2 linked regions of the Ancylobacter polymorphus genome follow. The protein of the gene in region 2 interacts with the protein of the main gene of each other region in a pairwise test. Links are inferred from orthologs where the notes say so. Each region holds a gene or a part of one and is shown on either strand. Other genes may lie near its edges. The genes, in order: uvrA and uvrB.

What was found.
Region 1: the proteins of uvrB (region 2) and uvrA interact in binary tests that used the Escherichia coli proteins (3 or more experiments, as listed by UniProt). The link is inferred for Ancylobacter polymorphus from one-to-one orthologs.

Annotation. Positions count from the first base shown.
Region 1 is NZ_CP083239.1:3,408,345-3,415,022, reverse strand. What follows is about bases 1,531-4,980. They hold uvrA (excinuclease ABC subunit UvrA), read right to left. Parts: upstream 4,635-4,980; coding sequence 1,731-4,634; downstream 1,531-1,730. Other genes in these bases: K9D25_RS16160 (hypothetical protein), read right to left, coding at 4,732-4,884; K9D25_RS16170 (COX15/CtaA family protein), read left to right, coding at 1,531-1,696. Outside these bases: K9D25_RS16180 (tyrosine-protein kinase family protein), read left to right, coding at 1-201; K9D25_RS16175 (DUF2842 domain-containing protein), read right to left, coding at 212-454; more of K9D25_RS16170, read left to right, coding at 608-1,530; ssb (single-stranded DNA-binding protein), read left to right, coding at 5,157-5,720; K9D25_RS16150 (MarC family protein), read right to left, coding at 5,865-6,491. UniProt on the Escherichia coli protein: The UvrABC repair system catalyzes the recognition and processing of DNA lesions. UvrA is an ATPase and a DNA-binding protein. A damage recognition complex composed of 2 UvrA and 2 UvrB subunits scans DNA for abnormalities.
Region 2 is NZ_CP083239.1:2,711,572-2,717,946, reverse strand. The notes cover bases 2,363-5,509. They hold uvrB (excinuclease ABC subunit UvrB), read right to left. Parts: upstream 5,162-5,509; coding sequence 2,564-5,161; downstream 2,363-2,563. Other genes in these bases: K9D25_RS12835 (hypothetical protein), read right to left, coding at 5,224-5,509; K9D25_RS12845 (GNAT family N-acetyltransferase), read left to right, coding at 2,363-2,553. Outside these bases: K9D25_RS12860 (hypothetical protein), read left to right, coding at 140-313; K9D25_RS12855 (Tim44 domain-containing protein), read left to right, coding at 581-1,582; K9D25_RS12850 (DUF805 domain-containing protein), read right to left, coding at 1,642-2,031; more of K9D25_RS12845, read left to right, coding at 2,140-2,362; more of K9D25_RS12835, read right to left, coding at 5,510-5,883; K9D25_RS12830 (cysteine hydrolase family protein), read left to right, coding at 6,159-6,375. UniProt on the Escherichia coli protein: The UvrABC repair system catalyzes the recognition and processing of DNA lesions. A damage recognition complex composed of 2 UvrA and 2 UvrB subunits scans DNA for abnormalities.

The sequences.
Region 1 (6,678 bases), 700 kb from region 2 along the record:
GCGCCGCCTCTGGGCGGCATGGCGGGCGCAGAGCGTCTCGCCTCTCTGAGCCCGACCACCATTCTCGTCACCCAGCCGGGCGGGATGGCCACAGACGCGGTTCAGGCCTTCGATGCACTCGCGTCTCTTGGTTTCGGTGAGATCGCGATGGTGACCTTTACGCCGGAGGCCGAACCCCGCGCCTTCTCGCGTGCCGCCTGAGGTCGCGCGCTCAAAGGGTTTCTGAGCGTCGGTCGTGCCTCTGCATCCAGCGGATCAGCAGTCCCGCCGGGACGATCCAGCCAATGCCCAGCACCACATAAGCGACGAATTGCCCAAGGGCGGGCAGGGTGGTGACGCGCCCCTGCGCCAGCGCCATCGCCGCCAGCGCCCAACCGAGCACCAGAAACACCAGCAGCACGGTGCCGATGAATTTGCGCGAGCGAGCGGAAAGGCCGGGACGAGGGGCGGACATGGGCGGCTCCGGTCAGGACGGTCGGGCGCGAGACAATGAGTCCCGTTGCGCGCGGGCAGCGGCCTCTATATCGCTCGCGACGCCCGGGCGGAAGCGGCCCGGCGCAGGGTGGCCGGTGGGGCAGGCGGCCGCCAATGCAGGGAGCGCCCGCTTATGGTTCAGGATCACGTCGCCACCGACGTCCCCCGTCACCTCGCCGTGCCACGCGCCAGCGAACCTTCCGCCGGCGACCGTCTGCGGCCGGTGCGGCTCTGGCTCTATTTCGTGGCGGCGCTGGTGGTGCTGATGGTCGTCGTCGGGGGCGCCACACGGCTGACCGAGTCGGGCCTTTCCATCACCGAATGGAAGCCGGTGACCGGCACGCTGCCGCCGCTGAGTGACGCGGCGTGGCAGGCGGAGTTCGACAAATACCGGCAGATCCCGCAGTACCAGCAGATCAACCGCGGCATGAGCCTCGCCGAGTTCAAGTATATTTTCTGGTGGGAGTGGGGGCACCGCCTGCTCGGCCGGGTCATCGGCTTTGCCTTCCTGCTGCCTTTCCTGTTCTTCCTCTGGCGCGGTGTCATCGACCGGCCATTGCGCTGGAAGCTCGCCGGCCTGTTCGTGCTTGGCGGTCTTCAAGGCGCCGTCGGCTGGTGGATGGTGGCGTCCGGGCTGGTCAACCGCGTTGATGTCAGCCAGTACCGGCTGGCGACGCATCTCACCCTCGCCTGCATCATTCTCGCCGCCATCGTCGCGGTCGCCACCCAGCTCAAGCCCCCCCGGGAGAGGCGCGCGTCGCCGGACTGGCTACGCGGCTATGCGCGGATATTGTTCGGAGTGGTGGTGCTGCAGATCTTCCTCGGCGGCCTCGTCGCCGGCCTCGACGCCGGTCTGACCTACACCACCTGGCCGCTGATGGACGGGCATCTCGTGCCGCCGCTCGATAATCTGTTCGTGCAGCAGCCGGCGTGGCGGAACCTGTTCGAGAATGTTCTCACCGTGCAGTTCAACCACCGCCTCGTCGCCTATGTGCTGCTCGCGCTGGCCCTCGGCCACTGGCTGAGCGCGCGGCGGATCGGCGGCGCGGTGCGCCAGCGGGCGACGCTGATCCTACTGCTGGTCTGCGCCCAGGCCGCCCTCGGCATCCTGACCCTGATTCATCAGGTGCCGATCGACATCGCGCTGACGCACCAGTTCGGCGCCACGCTGGTGCTGATCGCGGTGACGGTGAATCTGGTGCGTTTGCGCGAAGGCGCCTGAGGCGCCAGCGGCGCGACCCGAAAGGGCCGCGCCCCTATTCCGCCGCGCTGCGCGGCTTCAGCGGTCGGCGGGCGAGCACGTCCGCGAGGAAGCGGCCGGTATGGCTGCGCTCGGCCTTGGCGATCACTTCCGGCGGCCCGGCCGCCACGATCTCGCCGCCGCCATCGCCGCCTTCCGGGCCGAGGTCGATGACCCAGTCGGCGGTCTTGATGACTTCGAGATTGTGCTCGATCACCACGACCGTGTTCCCCTGCTCGACCAGTTCGTGCAGCACTTCCAGCAGCTTCGCCACGTCGTGGAAATGCAGGCCCGTGGTCGGCTCGTCGAGGATGTACAGCGTGCGCCCGGTGGCGCGCTTGGACAGCTCCTTGGAGAGCTTCACCCGCTGGGCTTCACCGCCGGACAGGGTATTGGCCTGCTGGCCGACATGAATATAGCCGAGCCCGACACGGGCGAGCGTTTCCAGCTTGTCGCGCACCGCGGGCACCGCCTTGAAGAACTCGGCGCCTTCGTCCACCGTCATGTCGAGCACGTCGGCGATGGACTTGTTCTTGAAGGTGACTTCCAGCGTCTCGCGGTTGTAGCGCTTGCCCTTGCAGACATCGCAGGTGACGTAGACATCGGGCAGGAAGTGCATCTCGATCTTGATGACACCATCGCCCTGGCACGCCTCGCAGCGCCCGCCCTTGACGTTGAACGAGAACCGGCCGGGTCCATAGCCGCGCGCCTTGGCTTCCGGCAGGCCGGAGAACCATTCGCGGATCGGGGTGAAGGCGCCGGTATAGGTCGCCGGGTTTGAGCGCGGGGTGCGGCCGATCGGCGACTGGTCGATGTCGATGACCTTGTCCAGGTGCTCCAGTCCCTCCAGCCCGTCATGCGGCGCCGGCGGCTCGGAGGCGCCATTCAGCCGCCGCGCCACCGCCTTGTACAGCGTGTCGATCAGCAGGGTCGACTTGCCGCCGCCCGACACGCCGGTAACTGCCGTAAACAAGCCGAGCGGGATCGACGCGGTGACGTTCTTCAGATTGTTGCCGCGCGCATTCACCACCCGCAGCATGCGCTTGGGGTTCGGCTTGCGACGCTTGGGTACCGGCACGTTGAGCTCGCCGGTGAGGTATTTGCCTGTGAGCGAATTCGGGTTGGCGAGGAGTTCCTTCGGCGTGCCCTGCGCCACGATGCGCCCGCCATGCACGCCAGCGCCGGGGCCTACATCGACCACGTAATCGGCGGCAAGGATCGCGTCTTCGTCATGCTCGACGACGATGACCGTATTGCCGAGATCGCGCAGCCGCCGCAGGGTGCCGAGCAGGCGCTCATTGTCGCGCTGGTGCAGTCCGATGGACGGCTCGTCCAGCACATAGAGCACGCCGGTGAGACCGGAGCCAATCTGTGAGGCGAGCCGGATGCGCTGACTCTCGCCACCGGACAACGTGCCGGAGGCGCGGGCGAGGGTGAGATAATCCAGCCCGACATCGAGCAGGAAGGCGAGGCGCTCGCGGATCTCCTTGAGAATACGCGCGGCGATCTCGTTCTGCTTGTCGGTGAGCTGGCCGGGGAGGCTGGCGAACCACTCCAGCGCGTGGCGCACGGAAAGCTCTGCCGCCGCGCCGATATGCCGGCCGGCGATCTTCACCGCCAAAGCCTCAGGCTTCAGCCGGTAGCCATGGCAGGCGGCGCAGGGAACGGCGGAGAAATATTTGCCGATCTCCTCGCGCGCCCAATCGCTTTCCGTTTCGCGCCAGCGCCGTTCCAGATTGGTGACGATGCCCTCGAACGTCTTCACCGTCTCATAGGCGCGCATGCCGTCATTATAGACGAAGCGGATGGTCTCGGCCTTCGAGCCGTGCAGAATGACGTTGCGCACATTCTCCGGCAGCTCCGACCAGGGAGTCGTGAGCTTGACGCCGTAATGACGGGCAATCGCCTCCAGCGTCTGGCCGTAATAGGGCGAAGTCGACTTCGCCCAAGGCGCGATGGCGCCCTGCTTCAGCGAGCGCGCCGCATCCGGGACGATGAGGTTCGGGTCGATCTTGCTCTCATGGCCCAACCCATCGCACGTGGGGCAGGCGCCGAACGGGTTGTTGAAGGAGAACAGCCGCGGTTCGATCTCGGCAATGGTGAAGCCGGAAACCGGGCAGGCGAATTTCTCCGAGAACACGATGCGGCGGGCGTCGCCGCTCTCTTCCTTCTCGTCGGCGAACTCGATGACCGCGATGCCGTCGGCCAGGCCGAGCGCCGTCTCGAACGAATCCGCCAGCCGGCTGGCGATGTCTGGCCGCACGACGAGGCGGTCCACCACCACGTCGATATCGTGCTTGAACTTCTTGTCGAGCGACGGCGCGTCGGCGATCTCATGGAACTCGCCGTCGATCTTGACCCGCTGGAATCCCTTCTTCTGGAATTCGGCCAGTTCCTTCCGATACTCGCCCTTGCGACCGCGCACCACGGGCGCGAGCAGATAAAGCCGCGTCTTCTCCGGCAGGGCGAGCACCCGGTCGACCATCTGGCTGACGGTCTGGCTTTCGATCGGCAGTCCGGTGGCCGGCGAATAGGGCACGCCCACGCGCGCCCAAAGCAGGCGCATATAGTCATAGATCTCGGTGACGGTGCCGACCGTCGAGCGCGGATTCTTCGAGGTCGTTTTCTGCTCGATGGAAATGGCCGGCGAGAGGCCGTCGATCTGATCGACATCCGGCTTCTGCATCATCTCCAGAAACTGGCGCGCATAGGCCGAGAGGCTCTCGACATAGCGGCGCTGACCCTCGGCATAGATGGTGTCGAAGGCCAGAGACGACTTGCCCGACCCGGACAGGCCGGTGAATACCACCAGGCTGTCGCGCGGGATTTCGAGATCGACATTCTTGAGGTTGTGCTCGCGCGCGCCCCGGATCGCAATCGTGCGGGCATCGCGGCGCGGGAGATCCACGCGGTCCTTCATTCCGAACTCTTCTCGCCGGTTTCTACGGGCAGCTACGCCGAACAACAGATTTTGCAGGGCGGCGCATTACGGCGACGAGGCCCGCCCGGCGAAGGGATCAGCCCCCGACGCCGTGCAGCGCTGCCAAACCCGCCGCGACAGCAAGTGCGCCGGCTACGGCCAGAAAGGCGCGGCGGATCAACGCCTGGCGGGCCTCTTCGGCACGGACGGCGATGGCACGGGCGCGCGGGCGATGGCGCATCTGGGTCATGATGGGGACAGGCTCCCTTTTAGAACACAGGGTAAACATAGTCCGGCGCGCGCGCTTCGCAATGTCGACTCAGCACTCTTGCGGCAGCTTAGACACAATGCTAGGAACAGAACAAGAACAATGTTTCTGGTCGATGTTCCGCGGCGCCATGTGGGCGCAAAGCGGTGGACAGCACAGGCCCGAGGCGCGCGGCCGGGCGTCCGCTGGTCTATTATGCGTTCCCTTTCACGAGCGCGCGCCAGAGCGGGCGTCCGGCAGTTTCGGAGGACAAGATGGCGGGCAGCGTCAACAAGGTGATCCTGATCGGCAATCTCGGCCGCGACCCCGAAGTGCGGACGTTCCAGAATGGCGGGCGCGTGTGCAATTTGCGCATCGCGACCTCGGAAACGTGGCGCGACAAGGCCTCGGGGGAGCGCAAGGAGCGCACCGAGTGGCACAGCGTGGTGATTTTCAACGAGAACCTGCTGCGCGTCGCGGAGCAGTATCTGCGCAAGGGTTCCAAGGTCTATATTGAAGGCCAGATCGAGACCCGCAAGGCCACCGACCAGAATGGCGGCGAGCGCTACTTCACCGAAATCGTGCTGCGGCCGTTCCGGGGCGAACTCACCATTCTCGACAGCCGCGGCGGCGGGTCGGAAGGCGGCGGCGGAGATGATTACAGCGCCGGGAGCAGCGATTTCGGTTCGGGCGGCGGCTATGGCGGCGGTTCGGGTGGCGGGCGTTCCTTTGGTGGCGAGCGTCGTCCGGCACCTGCGAGCGGATCGGGCGGCGGCAAGTTCGGCGGCGGGCCCGCTGGCGGCTCCGGCGGCGACCTGGACGACGAGATTCCGTTCTGAGGCCTGGTCACCGAACCGGTACAGGGCAGAGCGGTGCGGCCTACCACTGCAAGATGCGCAGTGCGAGTAAGCGCCGCTAACGGTGCGTGAGCCGCATGGGGTCGCGGAGGCGGCAACAAAGACGGGCAATTCCCGATAGGGAGCTCAGGTGAGGAACGACGCCCGGATCCCGTCGATCACGAACTGTACCGCCAGCGCGGTCAGCACCACGCCCAGCAGGCGCGAAAGAATGGCGTTGCCGGTGACACCAAGCAGCCTGTCCATCCGACGGGCCGCGAGGAAGACAGCGAGGCAGCTCGCGATCACCAGCGCGGTGATGACGAAAAGCGCCGCGAGCCGCGCCGGGTCGCCATGCGCCTCGCCGGCCAGCAGCAGCATGGCGGTGATGGCGCCGGGCCCGGCCATCAGCGGGATGGCGAGCGGGAAGACCGCGAGCGTCCGCAGGAGCTTTTCGCGCTGGGCGACTTCCGACGCGTCGAATTTGCGCTCGGTGCGCCGGCCGAACACCATCTCGAAAGAGATCGCGAACAGCAACAGCCCACCGGCGATGCGAAACGCGGGCAGGGTGATACCCAGCGCGGCCAGAAGCGGCGCGCCGACAAGGCCGAACGTGACCAATATCGCGAGCGCAATGGCGGCCGAACGGAGCGCCACCAGACGCCTTTCTCCAGCCGTCAGATCCGAGGTGACGGCCAGGAACAGCGGCGCGAGGCCGATCGGGTCGATCACCACCGCCATGGTCACGATGGCCGAGAACATATAGTCGAGCACGTCGCCACCTTCCGCCTTCAATCACGGCGCCCCCGCCGACGGTAGCATTCTATAAGATCGTCCCCACGCGGGCCTGCCAAGGCCTCTCAGATGACACCGCTTGGCTGGGCGCGGCGCCGCGCTTTCGCCACCTTCGCGCGGGGCTGTGGAATTGGGGCTGTAAGCCGTTGGTAAGGCACGCGTTTTG
Region 2 (6,375 bases):
TTCATAAAGAGCACATGAAGCGCCGACCTGCGGCGGTGCTTTTCGAAACAACCGGCCGAAAGCCGTGTTGACCCGATAAGCCGGGCCGCGAGGCCCGATTTAATTCACTGCGTAACGCGTATCAGGAAGGACGACCCAAATGCCCCCCGTCATGAACCGCAACGAGGTTCAGGCTCCCCTCGCTTCCCCCCAATCCAAGGCTTCCTACACCGGCGCCGTCTCGCCGCTGCGTCCCGCCGACGCGCGCGAGAAGAAGGCCGTGAACGTGCCCGTGGGCTCGATCGCCGCGATCGAATCGCAGCTCGGCTTCTGACGCCGCGCCCTTTGCGGACCCCTTCCCGCGCGACGCCACCCCCGGCGCCGCGCTTCGATCCCGAATGAGCCCCTGCCCCTCGGCGGCAGCGCCTCATCACAGGATTGTGTGTCGCCCGCAAAGCGCGGTTTTGCGCTGGCTCGCCGCGACCTGACGGCCCTGCGCGGCAGCGGCGCAGCCCCAAGGCACTGGATTCCGGGCGGCCTCTTCCCATATGGGTGACGTTGCGGCAACTCCGCACCAAACCCTTCGAGAGAGGCCAAGCCCTTGCTTTTCCCGCGTTCGCGTCCCTTCGCCCTGCGTCTGATGATCGGCGCGCTGTTTGTTGCCGCCGGCGTATTGGTGGCCACCGACTTCGCCGAGGCCCGCGCCGGCCGCAGCGGCAGCTTCGGCAGCCGTGGCACGCGCAGCTATTCGACGCCCGCCCCCACTCCCACCGCCCCCACCGCCCAGCCGCTGCAGCGCTCCGCGACGCCGCAGAACCAGGCCGCTACCGCGGCCCGCGCTCCCGGCGCGCAGCCCGGCGGCTTCTTCAACCGTGGCGGCTTCATGGGCGGGCTGATGGGCGGCCTGCTCGGCGCCGGCCTTTTCGGCCTGCTGATGGGCTCGGGCTTCTTCTCCGGCCTGGGCAGCCTCTCCGGCATTCTCGGCCTGCTGCTGCAGGTGGCGCTCATCTTCATCGTCGTCCGGCTGGTCATGGGCTGGCTGCGCTCGCGCAACCAGCCGTCCTATGCGGGCGGCGCGCGGCCCGACCCGATAAACCGGGATGCGATGAACGGCGCCGGCCCGGGCCCGCAGCCCGGTGCCATGGGCGGCGGCACGGCCGCGCCGCGCGCGGGCTTCGGCACCGCGCCGCGCGGCAAGCCGCTCAAGCTGGAAGGATCGGATTTCGACACGTTCGAGCGCACCCTCACCGAGGTGCAGGCCGCCTATAGCCGCGCCGACAAGGCCGCTCTTTCCACGCTGCTGACCCCGGAAATGGCTGGCTATATGGCCGAGGAGCTGGACGAGCTGGCGCGCGACGGGCTGGAGAACCGCGTCACCGATGTGAAGCTGCTGCAGGGCGACCTGTCGGAAGCCTGGTCGGAAGGCGACGCCGAGTACGCCACCGTCGCCATGCGCTACGAGCTGAAGGACGTGACGCTCGACAAGGCCACCGGCCGCGTCGTGCAGGGTGATCCGGACCGGCTGGAACAGGCGGTGGAGTTCTGGACCTTCGCCCGCCCCCCGCGCGGCCAATGGAAGCTCAGCGCCATCCAGCAGGGCTGAGCGGCCTCATATCCGAGACACGAGAAGGGCGGCCCGCGAGCCGCCCTTTTTCATGCGCGTCAGAATTCCAGCGGGTCGCGGCCGAAGCGGTTCGGCCCACGCGTGCCGCGCACCATGAACCAGAAGAAGATGACGATGGCGCCGATGCCGGTGAGGATCAGCAGCAGCCACCAGCCGGAGAAGTCCATGTCGTGGAAGCGCCGCACGCTCACCGCGATGGAGGGGATCAGCAGGGCGAGCGTTGCCAGCGTGGTCAGCGGAGTGAAGGCGTCGATCTCGCCAAAGGTCAGCAGCGAGAACGCCCCGAACAGGGCGGTGTCGAGCACGCCGGCGGCGATGTTGACGAGAATCTGGAAAACGACGAACCACCAATATTCCGAGCGCGGCGCGCGCCCGGAAAAGGTGGCGTACTTGCCGAGAACGCTGGAAATCGCCTGCGTGAAACTCATGTCTTCCCCCGTGCCCCATTGGCGCGAAGCCATATTCTTGGCACGAAAGGCGCGGAACACCATCCCCCGCGCCGCCTCGCCCGGCGCCGGTCTGCGGGAGAGCGGCTTTTGAAGATCACCATTGAAACCGACCCGGGCGTCGAGGTCCGCGATCTCATCGACCGTGGCCTCGATATCTTCAACGAGGCCAAGGCCGGCCCTTTGGGGGCGTCGCAGCTTTGGGTCATCGCCCGCGATGACGCCGGGGTTGCGACAGGCGGGCTCAAGGCCAGCACCTATTTCGGCTGGATGCACATCACCTGGCTATGGGTGTCGCCGCAGGCGCGCGGCAGCGGGATCGGCAGCGCCCTTCTGAACGCGGCCGAGGCAGAGGCGCGCGCGCGTGGCTGCACCGGGGTACATCTGGAAACCTATAGCTTCCAGGCACCGGATTTCTACGCGCGGCACGGCTATGAGCGCTTCGGACAGATCGACGATTATCCGCCCGGCCATGCCAACATCTGGTTGAAGAAGCGCTTCTGAGCGCCCGCCCTCACCGCTTCGGCGCGCGCCGTCCGCCCTTGCGATAGCCCTTGGTCATCGGGTCCGGCCGTTCCGGGCGCACCCAGTCCTCCACTCGCAGCGGCTCCACACGGTCGGTGCCGGGGCCCATATCGTCCAGCGACGGCTTGACGATGCGCGAGGTGCCGGAGGCGAACATGGAAGGCTCGCCCGGCTCGTAGACGGCCTGCGCCTCGTCGGCCCGCGCCTCATGACCGGAGGAGACGTGACCGGGCGAGGAGCGCCGGCCGGACGCGCCGCTCTTGCCCTTCTTCTCCGGCAGATTGGCGGCGCGGCCATATTTGCGCTCGCCGCGATAGCCGCCGGTGCGCTCGTCCACGCTGTCCTGCCGCGCCAGCGGATCGTCGGAGAGCACCAGTTCCGTCGCCTGCAGCCGCTTGATCTCGTCGCGCAGCCGCGCGGCCTGCTCGAAATCGAGATCGGCCGCCGCCTTGCGCATGCGCTTTTCCATGTCGGCGATCACGGTGGCGAGGTTGTTGCCATAGGTGGCCGCGCCCTCGGCGAGGCCGGTATCGACCGTCACATGGTCGCGCTCATAGACGCTGTTGAGAATGTCGCCGATCGCCTTGCGCACCGTCTCCGGCGTGATGCCGTTCGCGGTGTTCCAGGCGATCTGCTTCTCGCGCCGGCGCTGGGTTTCCGCCATCGCCCGCTCCATCGAGCCGGTGATGGTGTCGGCATAGAGCAGCACCCGCCCATCGACATTGCGCGCCGCGCGGCCGATGGTCTGGATCAGCGAGGTTTCCGAGCGCAGGAAGCCTTCCTTGTCGGCATCGAGAATGGCCACCAGCCCGCATTCGGGAATGTCGAGGCCCTCGCGCAGCAGGTTGATGCCGATCAGCACGTCGAAAGCGCCGAGGCGCAGGTCGCGCAGGATTTCGATGCGCTCGATCGTGTCGATATCCGAATGCATGTAACGCACGCGGATGCCGTTCTCGTGCAGATATTCCGTCAGGTCCTCGGCCATGCGCTTGGTCAGCACCGTCACCAGCGTGCGGTAGCCCTTCGCCGCCGTGGCGCGCACCTCGCCGAGCAGGTCGTCGACCTGGGTGCGGGCCGGGCGCACCTCCACTTCCGGATCGACGAGGCCGGTGGGGCGGATCACCTGCTCGACGAAGACGCCGCCCGTCTTCTCCATTTCCCATTTGCCGGGGGTGGCGGAGACATGCACCGTCTGCGGGCGCATCGCCTCCCATTCCTCGAAGCGCAGCGGCCGGTTGTCCATGCAGCTCGGCAGGCGGAAGCCATATTCCGCCAGCGTCGCCTTGCGGCGGAAGTCGCCGCGATACATCGCGCCGATCTGCGGCACGGTGACATGGCTTTCGTCGCAGAAGATCAGCGCGTTGTCGGGCACATATTCGAACAGGGTCGGCGGCGGCTCGCCCGGCTGGCGGCCGGTGAGCCAGCGCGAATAGTTCTCGATGCCGGCGCAGCTTCCCGTCGCCTCCATCATCTCGATATCGAAGGTGCAGCGCTGTTCCAGCCGCTGCGCTTCCAGCAGCCGCCCCATGGCGTTGAGCTCGTCCAGCCGCATCTTCAGCTCGGCCTTGATGCCCTGGATGGCCTGAATCAGCGTCGGGCGCGGCGTCACATAATGCGAATTGGCGTAGAGCTTGACGAATTTCAGGTCCTGCGACTTCTGACCCGTCAGCGGATCGAACTCCTGGATGCTCTCCACCTCGTCGCCGAACAGCGAGACGCGCCAGGCACGGTCTTCATAATGCGCCGGGAAAATCTCGATCACGTCGCCGCGCACACGGAAGGTGCCGCGGCCGAAATCGCCCTGGGTGCGCTTGTATTGCAGCGCCACGAGATCGGCGAGCAGGGCGCGCTGGTCGATGCGCTCGCCCACCTCGATCTTGAAGGTCATCGAGGCATAGGTCTCGACCGAGCCGATACCGTAGATGCACGAGACCGAGGCGACGATAATGACATCGTCGCGCTCCAGCAGCGAGCGCGTGGCGGAGTGGCGCATGCGGTCGATCTGCTCGTTGATCGACGATTCCTTCTCGATGAAGGTGTCGGTGCGCGGCACATAGGCTTCGGGCTGGTAGTAGTCGTAATAGGAGACGAAATACTCCACCGCATTGTCGGGGAAGAAGCTCTTGAACTCGCCATAGAGCTGCGCCGCCAGCGTCTTGTTCGGCGCCAGCACCAGTGCCGGGCGCTGCAGCCGCTGGATGACGTTGGCCATGGTGAAGGTCTTGCCCGAGCCGGTGACGCCGAGCAGCACCTGGTCGCGCTCGCCCTGCTTCGCCGCCGCGCACAGTTCCTCGATCGCCTGCGGCTGGTCGCCATTGGGCGTGTAGTCGGACTTCAGCACGAATTTGACGCCGCCTTCGGACTTCTCCGGCCGCGCCGGCCGATGCGGCACCCAGATCTGGCCGTCCACTTCGGGCCGGCCGCTCTCGATCAGCGCCGAGAGCGCGGCGACGGTGGCGGAGGCGCCCGAGGTCGGCGCCACGCCGAGCTTTTCGGCAAGGGCGGGATCGAGCGTGGCGGATTGCGCGGGCTCGAAGGCGCGCTGTGAGCGCTCGGAGAACCCGCCGGGACGTGCTGCTTTGGCCATGGCCGCAATATGGGGTGCGGCCGCGACGGTGGAAAGCCCCGCCGCGACCGCCGTGCCGCGTTTCAGTAGCCGGTGCCGGTCTTGGTCTTGCCGACGAAGGCGAAGACCATTCCATTGCCCTTGAAGCGGAGGTCGGTCTCGCGCGACAGCGCCGCCTGCACCGCCGGCGCGCTCAGTTCGCCGGAGAGGCTGGCCCCGGTCTTCCTGCGGAAGACGATGTCGCCGACATAGGCCTTGGTGACCTGGACGACCGAGCCGCCGGCGAGTTCTTCGGCCACCTGCGTGCGGCAGTCGGCCTTCTTCATCAGCTTGGCGAAGACTGTGCTCGCATCGGCGAGGCCCAGTTCATAGGAGGACGCATTGACGATCTTGTATTCGTAATAGTCGGAGATCGTGCCGGAAAGGCCCGCCTTGGCGACGGCGACGTTCAGCCCGGATACCGACGCCGAGAGCGTCCGCGTCGCCAACAGATCGATATCCGCGATGGCGTTGCCCTCCGGCGCCGGCACGCCGAACTCGCTGAGTGTGGTGGAAACGGTGCAGATGCGGATGAGATTGACCGGCGCCGAGCCACGGCGGCTACCGCCAATCGGCTTGTAGAGCCCGCCGACATAAATGCCCTTGGTCGGCGGCTCGATATTCGTTGAGCCGGGAATGATTGGAGTTTTGCACCCGCCGAGACACAGGCCTGCGGCTATCACGACCGGAATGAACGCCTTCATTGTAGCCCCCAAGGTTGAAACACCCAAAGGTTGCACAACCGCCACATACTACTCAAGGCATTTCGGCAGCAGGGCACCAGAAGCTGCCACCGAATTCTATTTGCCGCTTTTTTATACAATATTGACCCGTCAAACCGACTCTCAAGCAGCCTCTACGCCGAGAAGGACGACGCGACATCTCATTAAGATAATGAATTATCAGGATTTCTTTTTCATTCAGAAGCGGCACGCTTTCTGCATGCACCATTGCATGCAACGAACAAGGCAGGCCGCTCATGCCCGCAACACCGTCCCACGCCCTCCTCGCCGCCGAGCCGGCACCGCTCGCCTTCGCCCCGGCCCGCGCGGCGCTCATCATCATCGACATGCAGCGCGATTTCCTGGAGCCGGGCGGCTTCGGCGAGACGCTGGGCAATGACGTGTCGCGGCTGCAGGCGGCGGTGGAGCCGTGCAAGGCCGTGCTCGCCGCCGCCCGTGCCGCCGGCCTGCTCG